DNA from 2 places in the Rhodoferax koreensis genome. Region 2 is predicted to be linked to the other one. Evidence: riboswitches for the same ligand, from Rfam matches in the RefSeq annotation. Region 2 holds a riboswitch; the other holds the start of a gene.
The links. A riboswitch is a leader RNA that binds a small molecule or an ion and turns the genes downstream of it on or off. The one in region 2 is predicted to bind S-adenosylhomocysteine.

Region 1: it holds a riboswitch for S-adenosylhomocysteine, as region 2 does, so the genes downstream of both, metH (methionine synthase) here and ahcY (adenosylhomocysteinase) in region 2, are expected to answer to the same signal.

What each region holds. Positions count from the first base shown of each region.
Region 1 is NZ_CP019236.1:186,401-198,150, reverse strand. It holds gene metH (methionine synthase) at 1-1,637, opposite strand, end outside; S-adenosyl-L-homocysteine riboswitch at 1,661-1,735, opposite strand; gene ddpX (D-alanyl-D-alanine dipeptidase) at 1,829-2,428, shown strand; gene RD110_RS00880 (ABC transporter substrate-binding protein) at 2,500-4,113, shown strand; gene RD110_RS00875 (ABC transporter permease) at 4,114-5,196, shown strand; gene RD110_RS00870 (ABC transporter permease) at 5,193-6,113, shown strand; gene RD110_RS00865 (ABC transporter ATP-binding protein) at 6,110-6,949, shown strand; gene RD110_RS00860 (ABC transporter ATP-binding protein) at 6,937-7,716, shown strand; gene RD110_RS00855 (dipeptidase) at 7,724-8,701, shown strand; gene RD110_RS00850 (MFS transporter) at 8,765-10,174, opposite strand; gene RD110_RS00845 (IclR family transcriptional regulator domain-containing protein) at 10,425-11,210, shown strand; gene RD110_RS00840 (nitric oxide reductase activation protein NorD) at 11,249-11,750, opposite strand, start outside.
Region 2 is NZ_CP019236.1:4,988,005-4,999,754, reverse strand. It holds gene RD110_RS23115 (acyl-CoA dehydrogenase family protein) at 1-798, shown strand, start outside; S-adenosyl-L-homocysteine riboswitch at 833-931, shown strand; gene ahcY (adenosylhomocysteinase) at 1,013-2,446, shown strand; gene RD110_RS23105 (TlyA family RNA methyltransferase) at 2,446-3,450, shown strand; gene metF (methylenetetrahydrofolate reductase [NAD(P)H]) at 3,450-4,298, shown strand; gene RD110_RS23095 (bifunctional acetate--CoA ligase family protein/GNAT family N-acetyltransferase) at 4,411-7,092, opposite strand; gene RD110_RS23090 (DMT family transporter) at 7,112-8,059, opposite strand; gene RD110_RS23085 (outer envelope protein) at 8,271-9,089, shown strand; gene RD110_RS23080 (23S rRNA (adenine(2030)-N(6))-methyltransferase RlmJ) at 9,150-10,043, opposite strand; gene mtgA (monofunctional biosynthetic peptidoglycan transglycosylase) at 10,075-10,851, opposite strand; gene RD110_RS23070 (energy transducer TonB) at 10,889-11,740, opposite strand.

The DNA.
Region 1 (11,750 bases), 1.0 Mb from region 2:
GCGTCGGGCACGTAGACGACGGGGCCCTCGTAATGCGGCGCGATCTTCACCGCGGTGTGCACGCGGCTGGTGGTGGCGCCGCCGATCATCAGCGGAATCTTCTTGATGCGGAAGTGGTCGTCCTTCTGCATCTCGCCGGCCACGTACTGCATCTCTTCCAGGCTCGGCGTGATCAGGCCACTCAGCCCCACGATGTCCGCGCCCTCCACCTTGGCCTTGGCCAGGATCTCGTGGCAGGGCACCATCACGCCCATGTTCACCACCTCGAAGTTGTTGCACTGGAGCACGACGGTGACGATGTTCTTGCCGATGTCGTGCACGTCGCCTTTCACCGTGGCGATGATGATCTTGCCCTTGGTGCGCACGTCGCGGCCGGCGGCCTCGTCCTGGCGCTTTTCCTCCTCGATGTAGGGGATCAGGTGCGCCACGGCCGACTTCATCACCCGCGCTGACTTCACCACCTGCGGCAGGAACATCTTGCCCTGGCCGAACAGGTCGCCCACGATGTTCATGCCGGCCATGAGCGGGCCTTCGATCACGTGCAGCGGCCGGCCGCCCTTGGCGAGGATGGCCTGGTAGGCCTCTTCGGTATCGGGCACGATGAAGTCGGTGATGCCGTGCACCATGGCATGGGCGAGCCGGTCTTCCACGCTCACCGGCGCCTCGGGCGTGCCGCGCCAGTCGTTCTTCTTGCTCTCGTCCTTGGCGCCGCTCTTGGCGGTTTCGGCCACCTCGACCAGGCGCTCGCCGGCATCGGGCCGGCGGTTCAGCACCACGTCTTCCACGCGTTCGCGCAGCACCGGCTCGAGCGCGTCGTACACGCCGACCATGCCGGCGTTGACGATGCCCATGTCCATGCCGGCCTGGATCGCGTGGTACAGGAACACGGTGTGGATGGCCTCGCGCACCGGGTCGTTGCCGCGGAACGAGAAGCTCACGTTGGAGACCCCACCCGACACCTTCGCGCCCGGCAGGTTCTGCTTGATCCAGCGCGTGGCCTCGATGAAATCGACGGCGTAGTTGTTGTGCTCCTCGATGCCGGTGGCCACGGCGAAGATGTTCGGGTCGAAGATGATGTCCTCGGGCGGAAAGCCCACCTCGTCCACCAGCACGCGGTAGGCGCGCTCGCAGATCTCGATCTTGCGCGCGAAGGTATCGGCCTGGCCCTTTTCGTCGAAGGCCATGACCACGGCCGCCGCGCCATAGCGCCGCACCAGCCGGGCCTCGTGCTTGAACTTCTCGATACCTTCCTTCATGGAGATCGAGTTGACGATGCCCTTGCCCTGGATACAGCGCAGGCCGGCCTCGATCACCTCCCACTTCGAGCTGTCGACCATGATCGGCACGCGCGCGATATCGGGCTCGGAGGCGATCAGGTTCAGGAAGCGCACCATGGCCGCCTTGCTGTCGAGCATGGCCTCGTCCATGTTGATGTCGATCACCTGCGCGCCGTTCTCCACCTGCTGGCGCGCCACCGACAGGGCCTGGTCGAACTCGCCGTTCAGGATCATGCGGGCGAAGGCCTTGGAGCCGGTGACGTTGGTGCGCTCGCCGATGTTGACGAACAGCGCGCCTTCGCCGATGGAGACGGGCTCCAGGCCGGACAGCTTCAAGGGAGGAACGGAAATTTCGGGCATGCGGCTCACCTGTGGGTCGAGGAATCAGGCGAGCGTCGTTGGTGTTCCCAAGCCTGACGGCACCCATCCGGGTGGGCCGCTGCAACGCTCCTTGGGAGCCCGGATTTTACCGCCACATCCCGGCGCCAGCAGCGAGGCGGCTTCCACCCGATAATCGAAGGTTTTTCGCCGTGTTCGCCGCCTGCGCGCCGATGCCCATGCCACACCCTCTCGTCCAGATCACCCCAGAAACCCACCAGGTGCAGCTGCACCTGGCCTATGCCACGCCGGACAACGTTGCCGGACAGCGCATCTACGACCGGGCCGTCTGCCTGCTGCACCGCGACGCCGAAGCCTGCCTGCGCCGTGCGGTCGCGCTCGCCGCGGACGCCGGCTACCGCCTGAAGATCTTCGACGCGTTCCGTCCGCACGAAGCCCAGGTCAGGCTGTGGGAAACCGCGCCGGACCAGGCCTATGTGGCCGACCCGAAGATCGGCTCCAACCATACCCGCGGCACGGCCGTGGACCTGACCCTGGTCGATGGCCAGGGCGCCGAACTCGACATGGGCACCGGCTTCGACGACATGACCACGGCCTCGCACCATTTCAGTGACGCCGTGTCGCCGGTTGCCCAGGCCAACCGGCTGCTGCTGATGAAGGTAATGGAAGACGCCGGTTTCGTGCACCTGCCCCACGAATGGTGGCATTACGCCCTGCCGGCGAACGACCGTTATCCGCTCATCGACAGCGCCCTGCTCGGCGAACTGAGCCCGATGCACCTGGCAACGACGGAGACCGCCACCGAGGGTTAGCATGGTTCTTGCGTTGGAAGTCGATCGGTAAGCTTCACCCGTTTGCCGCTATACAACAGAAGGACTTCCCCATGCGCACCCTGAGCCCCGTGTTGAATCGCCGAATCCTCGTCGCGGCCGCCGCGTCCGCCCTCGTGCTCGCCGCGGGCATGCATTCCGCCGTCGCCGCCACGCCCAAGGACACCCTGGTCGTGGCCTTCGGCTTCGACGACATCATCACCATGGACCCGGCCGAAGCCTTCGAGCTGTCTGCCGGCGAGATCATGGGCAACACCTACGACCGCCTGGTGCGCCTGGACCCCGCCGACTCCTCCAAGCTCGTCGGCGACGTGGCCAAGGCCTGGACCATCTCGCCCGACGGCAAGACCTATACCTTCGAACTCAAGCCCGGCCTGAAGTTCGCCTCGGGCAACCCGCTCACGGCCGAGGACGTGGCCTATTCACTGCAGCGCGCGGTGATGCTCGACAAGTCGCCCGCCTTCATCCTCACCCAATTCGGCTTCGGCAAGGATTCCGTCAAGGACAAGATCAAGGCCACCGGCCCGCTCACGCTGACGATGGAAACCGACAAAGCCTACGCGCCGTCGTTCGTGCTCAACTGCCTCACCGCCAACGTGGGGGCCATCGTCGACAAGAAGCTCGTCGCCAGCCACGAAAAGGACGGCGACTGGGGCTACGCGTGGATGAAGACCGGCTACGCCGGCTCCGGCCCGCTGAAGCTGCGCGAATGGCGCGCCAACGAAGTCATCACCCTGGAGCGCAACGACAACTACTACGGCCCCAAGATGCCACTGGCGCGCGTGCTCTACCGCCACGTGAAGGAATCGGCCACGCAGCGCCTGCTGCTGGAGAAAGGCGACATCGACATCGCGCGCAACCTGGCGCCGCAGGACCTCGCCGCGCTGGCCAGCAACAAGGACGTCAAGACCACCTCGGCACCCAAGGGCACGGTCTACTACATCAGCCTGAACCAGAAGAACCCGAACCTGGCCAAGCCGGAGGTGCGCGAGGCGTTGAAGTGGCTGGTGGACTATTCGGCCATCGGCGACACCCTCATCAAGAACATCGGCGTGATCGACCAGAACTTCATGCCGGTCGGCCTGCTCGGCGCGAGCACCGAAATGCCCTACAAGCTCGACGTGGACAAGGCCAAGGCGTTGCTGACCAAGGCCGGCCTGCCGAACGGCTTCAAGGTCACCATCGACATGCGCACCATCCAGCCGGTGCAGGGCATCACCGAATCCTTCCAGCAGACGGCCAAGCGCGCCGGCATCGACATCGAGATCATCCCCGGCGACGGCAAGCAGGTGCTGACCAAGTACCGCGCGCGCACCCACGACATGTACATCGGCCAGTGGGGTGCCGATTACTGGGACCCGCACACCAACGCCACCTTCGTGCAGAACAGCGACAACAGCGACGACGCCAAGGCCAAGCCGCTGGCCTGGCGCAACGCCTGGATCGTGCCCGCGCTCGACAAGATGGCCGACGCCGCCGTGCTCGAACGCGACACCGCCAAGCGCAAGAAGATGTACGAGGACATGCAGGCCGAGTTCCGCAAGACCAGCCCCTTCATCATGCTGTTCCAGCAGACCGAAGTGGCGGCCGTGCGCAGCAACGTCGATGGCTTCAAGCTCGGCCCGACCTTCGACACCAACTACATGTTCCTGGTCAGCAAGAAGTAACTGCCGAAGCCGAAGTTGAGCGTTTCGAGCCCACTGCCCGGCGCCGGGCCAGCCAGGAACCGTCGCCTGCGCGCGCTCCGCAACGCAGGCCGTTTCCTGGTGGTCATCCTGTTGACCTACCTCGGCCTGCTGGCCGTCACTTTCTTCATCGGCCGCGTGATGCCGATCGACCCGGTGCTGGCCATCGTGGGCGACCGCGCCTCGGGCGAACTGGTGGCGCGCGTGCGCGAGGAGATGGGCTTCAACAAGCCGCTCTACGAGCAGTTCGTCATCTACATCGGCAAGATCCTGCGCGGTGACTTCGGCACCTCGGTGCTGAGTTCGCACCCGGTGATGGACGACATCCGCCGCGCGTTTCCTGCCACGCTGGAGCTGGCTACGCTGGGCATCCTCATCGGCGTGGGCTTCGGCGTGCCGCTCGGTGTGTGGGCCGCCGTGCGCCAGGGCCGCTGGGTCGATCAGATCGTGCGGGTGATGGGCCTCATCGGTTATTCGGTGCCGATCTTCTGGCTCGGACTCATGGCCCTGGTGCTGTTCTACGCCCGGCTCGGCTGGGTCGGCGGGCCGGGGCGGGTCGATGTGGTCTACGAATACACGCTGGCCAACGTGTCGGGCCTGCTGCTGCTCGACGCGGCCATGGCCGGCCAGTGGGATGCGTTCGCCAACGTGTTGTCGCACCTGATCCTGCCCGCCTCGCTGCTGGGCTATTTTTCGCTGGCCTACATCAGCCGCATGACGCGCTCCTTCATGCTGCACGAGCTGTCGCAGGAATACGTGGTGGCGGCGCGCGCCAAGGGGCTGTCGGAGGCGCGCATCATCTGGCGCCATGCGCTGCGTAATGCCATGGTGCCGCTGGTCACGGTGATCACGCTGTCGTACGCCGGCCTGCTCGAAGGCTCGGTGCTGACCGAAGCCGTGTTCGCCTGGCCGGGCCTGGGCCTGTACATCACCAATTCCTTGCAGAACGCCGACATGAACGCCGTGCTCGGCGGCACCATCGCCGTGGGCTCGGTGTACATCGGCCTCAATCTTTTGTCCGACGTGTTGTACAGAACCTTGGACCCACGCACCCGTAGCCGATGAGTACATCGCCCATCAAACCCGGCCTGCACGACTGGCTGATGTCCGACCGGCCCGCCTCGCGGCGCCAGGCGGCCTGGGGCCGGGCCTACGGCGCCTGGCGCGTGTTCATGCGCAACCGGCTGGCCATGCTCGGCCTGTTCATCGTGCTGGCGCTGATCCTGGTGGCGATCTTCGCGCCGCTGCTCGCGCCCTATTCGCCGACGGTGGGCGACCTGCGCACCACGCGCCTGTTGCCGCCTTCGGGCCAGTTCTGGCTCGGCACCGATGACCAGGGCCGTGACATCCTTTCGCGGTTGATCCACGGCTCGCGTATCACGCTCTTCGTCGTCGTGCTGGTGGCGGTGCTGGCCGCGCCCATCGGCCTGCTGGTCGGTACCGTCGCGGGTTATGCGGGCGGCCTGGTGGACGCCACGCTGATGCGCATCACCGACATCTTCCTGGCCTTCCCGCGGCTGATCCTGGCGCTGGCCTTCGTGGCCGCGCTCGGCCCGGGCATCGAGAACGCGGTGATCGCCATCGCCATCACCGCCTGGCCGCCTTATGCGCGCATGGCCCGCGCCGAGACGCTGACGATCCGCCAGACCGACTACATCGCCGCCGTCAAGCTCATCGGCGCCTCACCGTGGCGCATCGTGCTGCACCACATCATGCCGCTGTGCCTGTCGTCGCTGATCGTGCGTGTGACGCTGGACATGGCCGGCATCATCCTCACCGCCGCCGGGCTGGGTTTCCTCGGCCTGGGCGCACAACCGCCGATGCCTGAATGGGGCGCGATGATCGCCAACGGCCGGCAGTACGTGCTCGACCATTGGTGGGTGGCGGCAGCACCCGGTGCGGCGATTTTCCTGGTGAGTCTGGCGTTCAATCTGGTGGGCGACGGACTGCGCGACGCACTCGACCCCAAGGGGGTCAAATGACCGAGCCGCTCCTCGTCGTCGACGACCTGCGTGTCTCGTTCCCCAACCGCGAAGGCGGCCGGACCGAGGTGGTGCGCGGCGTGTCGTTCACGCTGGGCCGCGAGCGCCTGGGCATCGTGGGTGAATCGGGCTCGGGCAAGTCGCAGACCGGCCGCGCCATCCTGGGCCTGACGGCACCGGGCGGCATCGTCACGGCGAAGCGCCTGGCCTTCAACGGCATCGACCTGTTGAACTGCCCGCCCAAGCAGCGGCGCGCACTGCGCGGCGGCCACATCGCCATGGTGCTGCAGGACCCGAAGTTTTCGCTCAACCCGGTGATGACCATCGGCGAGCAGATCGTCGAGGCGCTGCAGGCCCACACCAAGGTGCCGGGCGGCGAGGCGAAAAAGCGCGCGCTGGCCGCGCTTGAATCGGTGCAGATCGACGACCCCGAACGCGTCTACCAACTTTATCCGCACGAGGTCTCGGGCGGCATGGGGCAGCGCGCGATGATCGCGATGATGCTGATCGCCAACCCCGAGCTGCTCATCGCCGACGAACCCACTTCAGCGCTCGACGTGACGGTGCAGTTGCAGGTGCTGGCGATCCTCGACGCCCTCGTGACCGAGCGCGGCATGGGCCTGGTGTTCGTGTCGCACGACCTGCGGCTGGTCTCCACCTTCTGCGACCGCGTGCTGGTGATGTATGCCGGGCGCGTGGTCGAGGAACTCAGCGCGGGCGGCCTGGCCCAGGCCAAACACCCGTACACGCTGGGCCTGCTGAATTGCCTGCCGCAACTCGGCGAACACCGGCATCCCTTGCCCACATTGGACCGGAGGCCGGAGTGGGCCCTGTAAGTCACCAACCCATCGGCCTCGACGTGCAGCACCTGCGCGTGAGCTTCGACGGCTTCGTCGCCGTGGCCGACAGCTCGTTCACCGTAAAGCCCGGAGAGAGCTTCGGCATCGTCGGCGAGTCGGGCTCGGGCAAATCCACCGTGCTGCGCGCCATCTGCGGGCTGGCGCCGCGCGAATCGGGCGAAGTCAGGCTGCTCGGCCCGGGGCCCCAGCCCGAACCCGGCAGCAAGGCATTTCGCCGCCTGGTGCAGATGGTGTTCCAGGACCCGTATGGTTCGCTGCACCCGCGCCACACCGTGGACCGGTTGCTGGCCGAGCCGCTGGCCATCCACGGCATCGGCGACGAACAGGCGCGCATCGAGCGCGCACTCGACGAGGTGGGCCTGGGCACGGGCTTCCGTTTTCGTTATCCGCACCAGCTGTCCGGTGGCCAGCGTCAGCGCATCGCCATCGCCCGCGCGCTGATCCTGGAGCCGCAGATCCTGCTGCTCGACGAACCCACCTCGGCGCTCGATGCCTCGGTGCAGGCCGAAGTGCTCAACCTGCTGGAGACGCTGCGCGCGCGCCGGGGCCTGAGCTTCGTCATGGTCAGCCACGACCTGGCCGTCGTCACGCACCTGTGCGAACGGCTGATGGTGATGCAGCGCGGCCGCACGGTCGAGATGCTGGCCTCCGGCGACCTGGCCGCGCACCGTGTGGCCGAACCCTATACCCGCCAACTCATGGACGCCTCCACCGGCTTCCGCCGCAAACCCGTCATTTCCTGAAAACCCCATGATCCCTGCCCGCGTCAATTGGGAATCCCATGCCTGCCTGCCACTGCACCCGCAGGCCAGCTTCGCGCCGATCGACCGGCTGCGCGAGGCCGGCGTGAACTACGTGTCGATCAATGTCGGCATGGACATGAATCCGGTGGCGCAGGTGATGGCCGTGATCGCCGGCTTCCGCGCCACCATCGCCGCCCATCCCGACCGCTACCGGCTGGCCGGCAGCATGGCCGACATCGCGCAGGCCCAGGCCGGCGGCCAGATCGCCATCGGCTTCGACCTGGAAGGCGCCATGCCGCTGCTGGAGCAGCCCGACATGGTGGCGCTGTACGCGAGCCTGGGCGTACGCCAGATCCACTTCGCGTACAACCGCAACAACAGCGTGGCCGACGGCTGCCATGACGTCGAGCGCGGCCTGACCCCGCTGGGCGTGCGCATGGTGCAGGCGGTCAATGCGGCCGGCATGTTAATGGACTGCTCCCACACCGGCCGCCGCTGCAGCCTGGACATCATGGCCACCTCGAACCAGCCTGTGATCTTCAGCCACGCGAATCCGCTGGCGCTCGTCGAACACGGCCGCAACGTCAGCGACGAACAGATCCGCGCCTGCGCGGCCACCGGCGGCGTGGTGTGTGTCTCGGGGGTGTCGTTCTTCCTCGGCAACGATGCGCCCACCGTGCAGGATGTGGCGCGCCATGCGGCCTATGTGGCCGACCTCGTCGGTGTGCGCCATGTCGGCATCGGCCTGGACATCAGCTTCCACCAGGGCGAACTCGACGACCGGCCGCCGGGCGACTACGACCCGGCCTACTGGTGGCCCCGCTCGGCGGGCTACGACCGCGCCATCATGAAGGCGACCTACACGCCGGTGGAGAGCTGGCGGCTGTTGCCCGACGCGCTGCGCGCGGTGGGCATGGACGGTGACGATGCGGCGCTGGTCATGGGCGGCAACATGGCGCGCGTGGCCCAGCAGGTCTGGCGCTGAAGCGTTGGAGCTCCAAAAAAATGGCCCGCATCGGCGGGCCATTTGTATGGGGATTCGGTCGCTTCAAGCCGTCCGGCGCGCCATCTGCGCTTCGTCGATGATTTCCTTGCGCATGCGGTCGTAGTCCGCCTTCGGGATCGGCACGGCGTTCGGATTGCCCAGGTCGTTCATGCGCACGCGGTAGGTTTCGCGGGCGGTGAAGGCGGCGATGGCGGCGATCACACACACGGCCAGCGTGATCGAGCCGATCATGATCGGGATGTTGGCCGCGCCGGGAGGCGCCACGGCCACGAACAGCGCCGGCAGCAGGGCCGACACCAGCGTGCCCAGGTTCTGCGAAATCGCCATGCCGGAGACACGCGTGCGGGTCGGGAACATCTCGGGGTAGAAGCTCGGGAAGATCGCGTTGTAGCCCTGGTAGACCACGCCCCACATCAAGAGCGACATGACGATGGCCAGCGGCACGTTGTGGATGCTGATCGCGTACAGGTAGCCGAACGACAGCAGGCCGGCGAGCAGCGAGCCGATGATGATCGGCGGCTTGCGGCCGATCTTGTCCGACAGGTTGCCCACGAACGGGATCACCAGCACGGCGACGATGTTGCCCATCACCGGAATCCACAGGTAGACGTCTTTCGCGAAGCCGATGCCGTAGCCCGGTTGCACCGCGTAGGCCGCGCCGAAGATGGTCGTGACCACCGGGATCACGTTCATCAGCGAGCAGCACATCACGCGCAGCATGTCGCGCCAGTTCTCCGTGACGGCCTGGATCACCGGCGCCTTCGGAATCGCCTGGCGTGCGCCTTCCTCGGCGAAAGCGGGCGTTTCATCGACTTCGCGGCGGATGATGTAGCCGGCCACGATCACCAGGAAACTCAGCAGAAACGGAATGCGCCAGCCCCAGGTGTTGAAGGCTTCGGTCGGCATGTAATGCGCCAGCGGCAGGAACACCGCCGCGGCCAGGATCTGCCCGGCCTGCACGCCCTGCAGCGTGAAGCTGGCATAGAAGCCACGCTGCCCGAAAGGCGCGTGCTCCAGGATCATCGAACTCGCGCCCGAGATTTCCCCGGCCACGGCGAAGCCCTGGATCAGCCGCAACGTCACCAGCAGCGCCGGCGCCCACAGGCCCACCTGTGCATAGGTCGGCAGCAGGCCCACGGCCACGGTGGAGAAACCCATCAGGAACATGCAGATGATCAGCACCGTCTTGCGGCCATGGGTGTCGCCCCAATGGCCAAGGAAAAACGCGCCGATCGGCCGCGCCACGTAACCGACGCCGTAGGTCGCCAGCGAGGCGATGATGGCCACCTTGGGATCGGTCTGCGGAAAGAAGATCTGCGGGAAGATCAGCGACGCCGCGGTGGCGTAGATGAAGAAGTCGTAGTACTCGAGCGCGGAGCCGATCCAGCCGCTGGCCGTGGCCTTTTTCGACTGATCCTTGTTGTGCGCGGCTTGTCCGGTGTGATTGGCCATGGGATGTCTCGCTAGTTGATGCTGATGAAGGCGCAGGCCATCGACGTGGACGGCCACACCTGTGAGGCGGGGAATGGGGGGTGCACGCTTGTCTCCTGGAAATGTCCTGGCCGCTTTGTACGCACGGCGACCATTGAAAGTGGTGCGACTTTACGTCTGATCGCAGTGACGCCGCCATCCCCGCCACCGTTTGCGCGATCGCTGAGTGAACGCTTGCGTACACTATGCGCACAAAACACGGGTTACCCCTATGACCAACTTCATCAAGGATGCACCGGCGCCGATCAATCCCCGGCTGCTGATCGAGGGCCTGGGCAAAGGCTTGCGCGTGATCGAAGCCTTCACCGAAGACCGCCCCCGCCTCACCGCCACCGAGGCGGGCGTGCTCACCGGCCTGACCCGCACCGCCGCGCGCCGCTACCTGCTGAGCCTGGTGCACTACGGCTATGCCGATACCGACGGCAAGTTCTACTGGCTGCTGCCGCGGGTGCTGCGGCTGGGCCAGGCCTTCCTGGAAGGCGCGCGCATTCCGCGCATGGTGCAGCCGTACCTGCAGCGGGCCTCGCTGCAATGCGGCGAAACGCTGAACGTGGGCGCGCTGGACGGTCACGAGGTCGTCTACCTGGCGCGCAGCAGCGCACCGCGCATGATCTCCATCGGCTTCCACCCCGGCGCCCGCGTGCCGGCGCATGTGGTGGCCCAGGGTTTCGCGCTGCTGTCCACGCTGGACGACTTCGCGCTCGACACCTGGATCGCCGAACACGACTTTGCCAACTTTACCGGCTCCACGGTCGACGACCCGGCCCTGTTCAAGGAACACATCCTCGCCGCGCGCAGCATGGGCTACTGGGCCGCCGACCAGTACCTGAGCTTCGGCCTGCGCGGCCTGGCGGTCGCGCTGAAGGACCGCAAGGGCCGCTGCCACTATGCCCTGAGCGTCACGGTGCAGCGCGATGCCTATCCGGGGGATCAACTGGTGGCGAAGTTGTTGCCGGTGCTGCGGGAGGTGGCGGAGACGCTGCGGCCGATCTTGTGAAGCGGCGCGGGCAACCGCGCGCTTCGGGCCCACCCCGCTCAGCCCAAGCCCGCCAGCAAACCCGGCAGACGCCGCGCCAGATCGGATGCGCACGGCAGCGGCGCGCAACTGCCTGGCCCCAGCAAGCGCGCCAGCGCCTCCGGCTTGCCCGGCGGCAGGACGAGTGCACGCACGACCATGCCGCGCTGGCGGGCCTCCATCGCGGCGCGGCGCAGGTCGGCGCCGAGGTAAGTGGGGTTGGGCACGTCGATGTCGTGCGGCTCGCCGTCGGTGACGAACACGATCACGCGGTGCCAGCCGGGGCAGCGCACCGCATCGGCCGCACACACGGCCATGGCGTGGCGCAACACGGCGCCCAGGCGCGTGGAGCCGGCGCTGTGCAGCGCGGCCATGCGGCGGGCGACGGCGGGCGCGTGTACCGGTTCGTCCCAGTGCTTGAGGCAGGGCATGTCGATGGATTGCCGGCCATTCGAAGCAAAGGCCCATAACGCGGCGCGGTGGCCCAGCGTCTGCAGCGCGGTGCCGGCGCCAAGCGCGGCG
Region 2 (11,750 bases):
CCGCTGGCCCAGGGCCGCATGCTCGGCGCGTTCTGCCTCACCGAGCCGCAGGTCGGCAGCGATGCCTCGGCGCTGCGCACCACCGCCGTGCGCGACGGCGACGCCTATGTGCTCAACGGCGTGAAGCAGTTCATCACCAGTGGCAAGAATGGCCAGGTGGCCATCGTCATTGCCGTGACCGACAGGGCCGCGGGCAAGAAGGGCATGAGCGCCTTCATCGTGCCGACCAGCACGCCCGGCTACCACGTGGCGCGGCTCGAAGACAAGCTCGGACAGCACAGCAGCGACACGGCGCAGATCAATTTCGACGACTGCCGCATCCCGGTGGAGAATCTGATCGGCCAGGAGGGCGAGGGCTACCGCATCGCGCTCGGCGCCTTGGAGGGCGGGCGCATCGGCATCGCCGCGCAAAGCATCGGCATGGCCCGCAGCGCCTTCGAGGTGGCGCTGGCCTATGCGAAGGACCGGCAAAGCTTCGGCCAGCCGATCTTCAACCACCAGGCCGTGGGGTTCCGCCTGGCCGAATGCGTCACGCAAATCGAGGCCGCACGCCAGCTCGTCTGGCACGCCGCCGCCCTGCGTGATGCCGGCCGGCCCTGCCTGCAGGAGGCGGCCATGGCCAAGCTGTTCGCCAGCGAGATGGCCGAGCGCGTGTGCAGCGCGGCGATCCAGACGCTCGGCGGCTACGGCATCGTGAGCGACTTTCCTGTCGAGCGGATCTACCGCGACGTGCGGGTCTGCCAGATCTACGAGGGGACTTCGGACATCCAGAGGATCATCATCCAGCGGGGGTTGTGACGCGCCGACCTTCGGGTGGTTTGTATAATCACCCGATTCCGAGGAGCGCTGCAGCCCCTGGCCCGTTGAGACATCGGGTCACGGTGTGAGGCTCGGAAAACCGTCCATCAAGTGATAACGGCGCTCACCCACTGCCCGCGCGTGAGGTGAGCCAACCACATTACGCTCGTCCCATGCGCTGGCAGTGGCTGTACCAACCTGTTTTGGAGCCACCATGAACGCAGTCCTCAAACCCATTTCCACGGCCGACCAGGCCATCGCCGACCTGTCCCTGGCCGCCTGGGGCCAGCGCGAAATCCGCATCGCCGAAACCGAGATGCCCGGCCTGATGGCCATCCGCGAGGAATTCGCCGCGGCCCAGCCCTTGAAAGGCGCACGCATCACCGGCTCGCTGCACATGACGATCCAGACCGCCGTGCTGATCGAAACCCTGCAAGCCCTCGGCGCCCAGGTGCGCTGGGCTTCGTGCAACATCTTCTCGACGCAGGACCATGCCGCCGCGGCCATCGCCGCCGCAGGCACACCGGTGTTCGCCATCAAGGGCGAGTCGCTGAAGGACTACTGGGACTACACGCATTCGATCTTCGACTTCGGCGCCAAGGGAACCCCTGGCGAAGGCCCGAACATGATCCTCGACGACGGCGGCGACGCCACGTTGCTGATGCACCTGGGCCAGCGCGCCGAAAAGGACATCTCGGTCGTCGCCAACCCGACCAGCGAAGAGGAAACCCTGCTGTTCGCCGCGATCAAGGCCAAACTGGCCGTGGACCCGACCTGGTACACCCGCAAGTCGGCCGAGATCATCGGCGTGACCGAGGAAACCACCACCGGCGTGCACCGCCTCAACGAGATGAGCGCCAAGGGCACGCTGCTGTTCCGCGCCATCAACGTGAACGATTCGGTGACCAAGAGCAAGTTCGACAACCTGTACGGCTGCCGCGAGTCGCTGGTGGACGGCATCAAGCGCGCCACCGACGTGATGATCGCCGGCAAGGTTGCCTGCGTGGCCGGCTATGGCGACGTGGGCAAGGGTTCGGCCCAGGCGCTGCGCGCATTGAGCGCCCAGGTGTGGGTGACCGAGATCGACCCGATCAACGCCCTGCAGGCCGCGATGGAAGGCTACCGCGTGGTGACCATGGACTACGCCTGCGAACACGCCGACATCTTCGTCACCACCACCGGCAACAAGAGTGTCATCACGCACGACCACATGTCGCGCATGAAGGACCAGGCCATCGTCTGCAACATCGGCCACTTCGACAACGAGATCGAGGTCGCTTCGCTCGAGAAGTACGAGTGGGAAGAGATCAAGCCGCAGGTCGACCATGTCAAGTTCCCCGATGGCAAGAAGATCATCCTGCTGGCCAAGGGCCGTCTGGTGAACCTCGGCTGCGGCACCGGCCATCCGAGCTTCGTGATGTCGGCCAGCTTCGCCAACCAGACGATCGCGCAGATCGAACTGTTCACCAAGAAGGAAGCCTACGAACCCGGCAAGGTCTACGTACTGCCCAAGCACCTGGACGAAAAGGTCGCGCGGCTGCACCTGAAGAAGGTCGGCGCGATGCTGACCGAACTCACGGACGAGCAGGCGGCCTACATCGGCGTGAACAAGAACGGCCCGTACAAAGCTGAGACGTATCGCTACTGATGCGTGCGGATCAATTGCTGGTTGAGCGCGGCCTGGCCGCCTCGCGCTCGCAGGCCGTGCGCCTGATCGCAGGCGGCATGCGCTGGTTCGACGGCGCCAACTGGCGCACCGTGGGCAAGAACAAGGACGACATCCCGGTCGAGGCGAAGATCGAGCTGCTCGACGATGCCGAGGCGCGCTACGTCTCGCGCGGCGGCCTCAAACTGGAGGCGGCGCTGAAACACACGGCCCTGGCCGTGGCCGGCCTGCGCGTGCTCGACGTCGGCCAGTCCACCGGCGGCTTCACCGACTGCCTGCTGCAGGCCGGTGCGGCCCAGGTCATCGGCGTGGACGTGGGCCACGGCCAGCTGCACCAGAAGCTGCGCGAGGACCCGCGCGTGCTCTGCGTGGAAGGGCTCAACGCGCGGTCGCTCACACCCGAGTCGCTGGAAGAAGCGTGCGAACACGTGTTGTCCGAACACTGGGAGCCGCCCGCCGTGGACGACCCCGAGCCCGAGGCCCCGTACAGCTGGATGCGCGGCGGCGGCGAGGTGACCGACTACGACGACAGCGAAGATGCGGATGATGCCGAAGTCGACGCCCATCTGGCCCAGGCGTCCGGCAAGGTGAATGCGCGCGCCACCGAGGCCGCGTCCGCCGAGGAACTGGCCGACGCGGAGCTACGCCGCAAGGCGGGCTTCGACGACGTCGACACCACGCCCGAGTTCGACGTGGTCACGGGTGACGTGTCCTTCATCTCGCTCACGCTGATCCTGCCGGCCCTGGTGCCCCTGCTCAAGCCCGCCGGTCATTTACTCATGTTGGTCAAACCGCAGTTCGAGTTGCAGCCCGGCCAGGTCGGCAAGGGCGGCATCGTGCGCGACGAGGCCATGTACGCGATCGTCGAAGAACGGCTGCGCACCTGCTGCGCCGAACTCGAACTCGAAGTGCTCGACTGGTTCGACAGCCCCGTGGCCGGCGGCGACGGCAACCGTGAGTTCTTCATTTTTGCAAGGAGTGCCTGATGCCTGTTCAGGACCCATCTTTCCCCCTGAGCCTGGAGTTCTTCCCGCCGAAGACGGCCGAAGGCATGGTCAAGCTGCGCGGCCAGCGCCAGGCCCTGTATGCGCTGAAGCCCGAGTTCTGCTCGGTGACCTTCGGCGCCGGCGGCTCCACGCAGGAGGGTACCTTCGCCACGGTGGCCGAAATCCTGGCCGAAGGGGTGCCCGCCGCCAGCCATTTCTCGTGCATCGGTGCGACGCGTGCCACGGTGCGGGCGCAACTCGAAACCCTGCGCGCCATGGGCGTGAAGCAGCTCGTGGCCCTGCGCGGCGACCTGCCGAGCGGTTATGGCGCCGGCGGTGAATTCCAGTATGCGAGCGACCTCGTCGCCTTCATCCGTGCAGAGACCGGCGACGCCTTCCGGCTCGAGGTCGCGTGTTACCCCGAGGTGCATCCGCAGGCGCGCTCGCCCGAGGCCGATCTCCAGGCCTATGTGGCCAAGGTCCAGGCCGGCGCGGATTCGGCGATCACCCAGTATTTCTACAGCGCCGACGCCTACTTCCGTTTCGTCGAGGAGGCGCGTGCGGCCGGCGCCGACATTCCCGTCGTGCCGGGCATCATGCCGATTGGCAGCTCGACGCAGCTCATGCGTTTCAGCGATGCCTGCGGCGCCGAGATTCCGCGCTGGATCCGGCTGCGGCTGCAGGGCTTCGGCGACGACGTGGCTTCGATCAAGTCCTTCGGCCTCGACGTGGTGACCGCGCTGTGCGAACAGCTGCGCCGCGGCGGCGCGCCGGGCCTGCACTTCTACACCATGAACCAGAGCGCGGCAACGCTGGAGATCGCCAAGCGGCTGGGGCTGGGCGGCTAGGCTTCGTCTTCCAACCTGTGCTTCGACAGGCTCAGCACGAACGGAAATGACTTCTCCGTTTGCCCTGAGCCAGTCGAAGGGCCTGGTTCCGTCAGAACGGACGCTCGTCGTTTCACAACGCGTGCGTCACCAGCCGGAAATCGGCATCCTCCGCATACGGCTTGACCACGAAGCCCAGGCTGCGCATCAGCTTGAGCATGTTCGGGTTGTGCGTGAGCACCAGGCCCTGCATTTCCTGCAGGCCCTTCTCGCGCGCGAAGTCCATGATGGACAACATCAGCCGCGAGCCCAGGCCCTTGCCGCTGAAGCTGTCGGCCACGGCCAGTGAGAACTCGCAGGTGGTGCGGTCGGGGTTGGTGACGTAGCGCGACACGCCGACGATGCGCGACGTCTCCACCGTATCGCCGTCCGCGCCGACATGCCGTTCGCGCACCACCGCCACCAGCGCCATCTCGCGGTCGTAGTCGATCAACGTGAAACGCGACAGCATGCCCGGCGGGAGCTCGTGCATGGACGACACGAAGCGGAAGTAGCGGCTCTCGGGCGAGAGTTCTCGCACGAACTGCTGCAGCATGGTGGCGTCGTTCGGGTGCACCGGCCGCACCGTGTATTCGCCGCCGCCGCGCAGCGGCCACACCTGTTCGTGCTGCGCGGGGTAAGGCAGGATGGCCAGGTGGTTGTAGGGCCGCGCGGTGGGTGGCGCGTTGTCGACCACGATGCGCGCATCCACCGCGAGCGCGCCCGAGGCGTCGACGATGATGGGGTTGATGTCCATCTCGCGCAGCTGCGGCAGCTCGCACACCATCTCCGATACACGCAGCAGCACCTGCTCCAGCGCTTCCATGTCGATGGCCGGCGCGCCGCGCCATTCGCCGAGGGTCTCGGCAACGCGCGCCCGCGCGATCAGGTGTTGCGCGAGGAAGCGGTTCAGTGGCGGCAACTCCATCGTGCGGTCGTTCAGCAGCTCGATCATGGTGCCGCCGGCGCCGAAGGCGATCACCGGGCCGAAGGGGTCGTCGGTGACCAGGCCGATGTAGACCTCGCGCCCGCGTTTCTGGCCGGACATGTTCTGGATGGTCACGCCGTTGATGCGCGCCTGCGGCTGCAGCCGGGACACGGTCTGCACCATGTCGTTGTAGGTGTCGCGCACACCCGCGGCGTTGAGCACGTTCAGCGCCACGCCCGACACATCGGACTTGTGGTGGATGTCCGGCGAGTCGATCTTCAGCGCCACGGGGTAGCCGAGCTGGCTCGCGATCAGCATGGCCTCGTTGGCGCTGCGGGCCAGGATGGTGCGGGTCACGGGAATATGGAATGCCGCCAGCAGGGCCTTGGATTCCATCTCGGTGAGGACCTTGCGGCGTTCGGCCAGCACGGCCTCGATCAGCAGCCGCGCGCCTTCCACGTCGGGCTTGGCCAGGCTGGCCTCCAGCGGCGAAGGAGTCTGCTGCAGCAACTGCTGGTTCTGGTAGAACGAGGCGATGTTGCCGAACGCGCCCACGGCCGCTTCGGGCGTGCGGAAGGTCGGGATCGTGGCGGCATTCAGGATGCTGCGCGCCGCGCCCACGCTGGCCTCGCCCATCCAGCAGCTCAGCAGCGGCTTGCCCAGTTCGGCCTGCACCTCGGCCAGCACCTGGGCGATGGCCGCGCCGTCGTGGTTGACCTTGGGGGAATAGATGACCAGCACGCCGTCGATCTGCGGCGCCTGGCCGGCGGCCAGCACGGCAAGCCGGAAATGCTCGGCGCTCGCGTCTTCCGACAGATCGATGAGGTCGTGCAGCGAGGCGAGTTTGCCGAGTTGCGGCTGCAGCAGCCGGACCTGCTCGGCGCTGAGGATGCCGAGCTGCAGCTCGATCTCGCTGATCCAGTCTGCCGCCAGCACGCCCGGGCCGCCACCGTTGGTGACGATGGCCAGGCGCCGTCCCACCGGCCGGTAGCGCGAGGCCAGGCATTTGGCCGCCGAGAACAGCTGCACGAAAGAGCGCACCCGCACGGCGCCCGCGCGGCGCAGCGCCGCGTCGAACACGTCGTCGCTGCCGACGATCGAGCCCGAATGGGTGAGCGCCGCCTGGTTGCCCGCGGCCTTGCGTCCGGCCTTGAGCACGACCACCGGCTTGGCGCTCGCGGCCGCGCGCAACGCGCTCATGAAGCGGCGCGCATGGGTGATGCCTTCGAGGTAGACCACGATGCTGCGCGTCTGCGGGTCGGCGGCCAGGAAGTCGAGCACCTGGGCCATGTCCACGGCGGTCTGCGGCCCGAGCGAGACCACGGCCGAAAAGCCCACGCTGTTCTGCCGCGCCCAGTCGAGGATCGAGGCGGTGAGCGCGCCCGACTGCGACACCAGGCCCAGCGTGCCCGGCGCGCCCAGCGGCCCGGCCACGCTGGCGTTGAGTTGCAGGTGCGGACGCTGGAAGCCCAGGCAGTTCGGCCCGAGCAGGTGGAGGTTCTCGCGCCGCGCGATCTGCTGCAGTTCGTTGGACAGCGCGGCGTCGATGCCGGAGGAGATCACGAGCGCCGCGCGGCACTTGATGCGGCCGGCGATCTCCAAGGCCCCGGCCACCTCGCCCGGCGGCAGCGCGATCACGGCCAGGTCGGCGCGCACCTGCGCCAGGTCGGCCAGCGTGCCGCTGGTGTGGATGTCGAGGAAGGTCAAGGTGCCGGAGTAGCGCTGCGCGCGCAGCGCGGCATGCAGCACCCGCGCCTGGGGCGTCTGATCGCCGGCGTCGTCCGGCTTGCCGCCGAGCACCACGATGGCGTCCGGGCTGAACAGCGGGGCGAGGAAGTGTTTGTCCATGGGAAATCCGATCGGTTGGTCAGTCGGCGCGCGCGGCACGGGCCGGCAGCGCATCAGCAGGGCCGTCGCGGCGGCGGGAAGCCTGCGTCACGAGGTAGACGCCGCCGAGTACCAGCACCAGCCCGACCGCATGGTGCAGGTGGACGGCTTCTCCAAGCACCAGCCAGCCGAGGCCCGCGGCATACAGCGGGCCGAGGTACTGGATCACGCTGGCGCGCGCCGCCCCGAGTTCCTGCTGGATCACCGCGTAGCCCCAGTAGGCGGCGTAGCCGGGGAACAGCGCCGAGGCCGCCACCAGGCCCAGGCCTTCGAGGGTGAGCGGCGCGTGCGTGCTGTTGGCGACTTCCCACGCGGCGAACGGCAGCAGCACCAGCACGCCGCAGGCGCTGATCACGGCCAGCCGCGCGCTGGTCGACAGCGGGCTGGGCCAGCGTTTGAGCAGCAGGGCATAGGCCGTCCACGACAGCGCCGCCGCCAGGATCCAGCCGTCGCCGGGCACGAACTGCACTTCGGACAGGGCGGCCCATCGTCCCTGGAGGATGACGTGCAGCACGCCGGCGAAGGCCAGCGCGATGCCCACCGCCTGCAGGCGCACGAAACGTTCGCGCAGCCACCAGGCCGATGCCAGCACGATGAAGATCGGCGACAGGGCATAGATCAGCGCGATGTTCACCGCCGTCGTGGTACGCCCGCCGATGTAGACCCAGGCCCCGCAGATCCACATCCCGAGCGCACCGAGCACCAGGTAGCGCCGCCAGTCGGCCACGATGTGGGCACGGTGGCCGCGCAGCTCGCGCCAGCTCAAGCCGGCGTAGATCGCGCCCGCACCCATCCAGCGCAGCATGGCCAGCAGGTTCGGCTCGATCACCCCGGGTGCACGCCGCGCCACGAGGTAGTTGATGGCCCACAGCGCAGGGGTGATGAAGATCAGCGCAATGGCCAGTCGCTGGCGGGAGGTGAGGGGCATGCGCCGATGTTAAGCCTTGTCAACAGGCGTTGCACCGCCGGGGTGCGCGCCGGGCGGGCGTGGCTGGCCGTCTTGTTCGTCACTTGCGACAGTGGTGCGTAGCCGCTGCGGCACCGCCGGTTTCGCCGGCCCGGCCCTCTGCGCCAGCCGGCGTTTTTCTGGCATGCGGATTGCGTTGCCGGTTTCTTGATGTAACCAAAGGGAGAATGCGATGAAACCACAAACGATGGGCGCCCTGGCGCTTGCGGCCGCAGCCGGATTCGGCTTCAACACCGCGCAGGCGGCGGAATGGAGCGACACCTCCATCGGCTACCGCTACGGGACCCGCTTTGCCGAACCGTACAACCCGAGCAAGATCGAGAAGAGCATCGTCAACTTCACCCACCTCAGCGGCTACAAGTACGGCACCAACTTCATCAATGCCGACTTCCTGATGTCCGACGGCAAGGAAAACGACGCGCACGAGATCTACATCGTCTACCGCCACACGCTGGATCTGGGCAAGGTCACCGGCAAGAGCTTCGCGTTCGGCCCGGTGAAGGGATTGGGCCTCACCGGGGGCTTCGACGTGAACTCCAAGAGCGGCGACAGCTACGAGTCGAAGAAGCGCATGCTGGTGCTCGGCCCGACGGCCTTCATCGACGTGCCCGGCTTCCTGAGCGTGAGCGTGCTGTGGCTCAATGAGAGCAACAAGCCGCGCACCGCACCGGCGGGCCGTCACACCTACGACCTGCATCCGATGCTGAACCTGGTCTGGGGCCTGCCGATCGCCAAGACCGGCCTGTCGTTCGAAGGCTACATGAACTACATCGCCTCCAAGGGCGACAACGAATTCGGTGGCGGCACGGCGCCCGAGACCAACATCGACGCCACGCTGTGGTACGACGTCGGCACGGCGGCCGGCATCGGCAAGAACACCATCCGGGTCGGCCTGGGTTACCAATACTGGCGCAACAAGTTCGGCAATCCGCACTCGGTGACGAACTCGACGGCCAGGACACCGATGATCCGCGCCGAATACCATTTCTGAAGTGGCGCGGGTTCCGGTCGGTTCCGGTCGGTTGTGGCCGGTGCTTCTACAACCGCCTGGTCAGCCGCCGGACTCGAGCGTCGAGGTGGCGTGCTTGTCCTGCGCGAGCCGCTCCACGAGCTGGGTCAGCGCCGCCTGCAGCACCGGCTTCATCGTGTAGGGCGGGTTGATCAGGAACATGCCGCTGGCCGGCAGGCCCGGCCGCTTGGTGTCGCCGGCTTCGTCGGTGAGGATCTTGCTCGACTTGACGGTCAGCGTGGCGTGCAGCCAGCTCTTGCCCGCGCGGTTGGCCAGGGTCTTGAGCTTCCTCGGCAGGTCGTGCGCCTCGGGCCGCGGAATGATCGGATACCACACGGCATAGGTGCCGGTGGCGAACCGCTTGAGGTTTTCGTTGACCATCTCGGCCACGCGGGCGTAGTCGCTCTTGATTTCGTAGCTGGGGTCGCACAGCAGGAAGGCGCGGCGGCTCGGCGGCGGCAGGAACTTGCGCACGCCTTCGAAGCCGTCTTCGCGGAACACGGCGACCTGCCGGCCGGCTTCGAGCTGCGCCACGTTCGCCGACAGCGTCTTGGCGTCGGTGGGGTGCAATTCGAACAGCTTGAGCCGGTCGTGGTCGCGCAGCAGGCGCTGCATGATGAACGGCGAGCCGGGGTAGACCTTGCGGCCGCCCGGCGCATTGAAGCTGGCCACCATGTCGAGGTAGTCCTGCAGCGCCGGGGCCAGCGCTGGCGCATCCTTGGGTGCATCGAGCAGTCGCAACACGCCATTGGCCGCCTCGCCGCTGGTTTCGGCATAGTCGCCGTCCAGCCGGTACAGGCCGGCCCCGGCATGGGTGTCCAGCACGGCGAGCGCGGCTTCTTTTTCGGTGAGGTGCTTGAGCGCGGCGATCACGACCATGTGCTTGAGCACATCGGCGTGGTTGCCCGCATGGAAGGCGTGGCGGTAACTGAACATGGTCCGATGGTAACGGGTCCGCGTCCCGCGGTCAGGGCAGCTCCACGTCGCCGCTGCGCGCCACGATCACCGACGCTCGGTGAGACAGGTAGCCGGAGTTCGGAACCTTCTCGAAATACTTGGGCCGCGGCAGCATGACAGCCAGGCGCGCGCCCTCGTAGGCGCTGAGCCGGCTCGCCGGCTTGCGGAAGTAGTGCTGCGCCGCCGCCTCCGCGCCGAACACGCCTTCTCCCCATTCCACGCTGTTGAGGTAGATCTCCAGGATGCGCTGCTTGCTCAGCACCAGCTCGAGCATCATCGTCAGCACGAATTCCTGCCCCTTGCGCAGCAGCGTGCGTTCGCCCGACAGCAGCAGGTTCTTGGCCAGTTGCTGGGTGATGGTGGAGCCGCCGACGATCTTGGGCGCGCGCGCCCCGGGTTTGGCCGCAGCGCTGAACTTGGCAGCCTGCTCCTGCGCCTTCTCGTTCTTCTGCCAGGCCTTGTCGAGGGCTTCCCAATCCACGCCCTCGTGGTTCACGAAGCCGCCGTCCTCGGAGGCGATCACGGCGCGCTTGAGGTTGTCGGAGATCTCGGCATACGGCAACCAGCGCTGGGCCCAGCGGAAACCGGTGTCCGCCTTGGCGGGCGCCTTGCCGGCTGGCTTGGCGACGGTAGGCCCTTCGGTGGCGAGGCGCCAGGCCTCCGAGCGCTGGAACGCGGTGGACTGCGGGTCGATCACCGCCATCGCCGCGATGCGGCCGAGGAAAAACAGCTCCAGCGCCAGGCCGGACATCAGCAGCAGCGCGATCCAGCGCCAGAAGGTTCTCATGCCGGTCGTTCCTCGGACATGCAGCCGCGGCTGCGCCTCACGGATTGCCCGACAGTTTGGTCTCCAGCGTCTGGTCGCGCGTGAAGCGGAAACGGGACACCACGAGGATCTGGTCGGCCTTGGCCCGCATGGCCTGGCTGAAACGGCCGTACGGCCCGGCACTGCGGGCGATGGCTTCGGCCCGGCGGTCCAGCGTGCGGTTGCCCGAGCTCTCCACGACCTGCGTGTCGAGCACCTGGCCGTCGAAGTTCACGGTGACGATCATGGTGAGTTCGCCATACAGCTTCCTGCCGTTGGCCTCGGGGAAGTTTTCCGTGCCCTTGTCCTCGACGCGGCGGCGCAGGCTGTCGTAGTAGATGGCATACACCTCCTCGCGCGTGGCCGGGCTCACGTAGCGGCGTTTCGGCCGGGAGTTTTCCTGGTTGATGCGGCGCTCGATCTCGGCCAGCAGCTTCACCAGCTGACGGCGTTTTTCTTCCTGGGCCTGGTTTTCGGGGGTGTTGCTGGGCTGTTTCGGGTCGGGCAGGGGCATCGATGCCAGCTGCTTGGTGACCTGGGCCAGCAGCATGGCCTGCTGCTCCTGCATGGTCTCCATGCGGCGCTGGGTTTCCTCCATGGTCTCGCCGAGGTCGGTCAGGGCCGAAGGCGGCAGCGGCGAGGTGGCGCGGCCCTTGTCGGCCTCGCCGCCGCCGGCCAGCGTGGCCTGGGCGATGGCCATGGCTTTTTCGGGCCGCTCGTCGGAGCGCGCATTCACCAGGACCACTTCCAGCGGCGTGTCCTGGAACACGCGGTTGAAGCCCTCCGGGTTCACGAAGCGCACCGTCAACACCACCGCATGCACGGCGAAGGACACCAGCAGCGCAAGCTGCAGGGTGCTGAGCGCACGCAGATGACGGAGG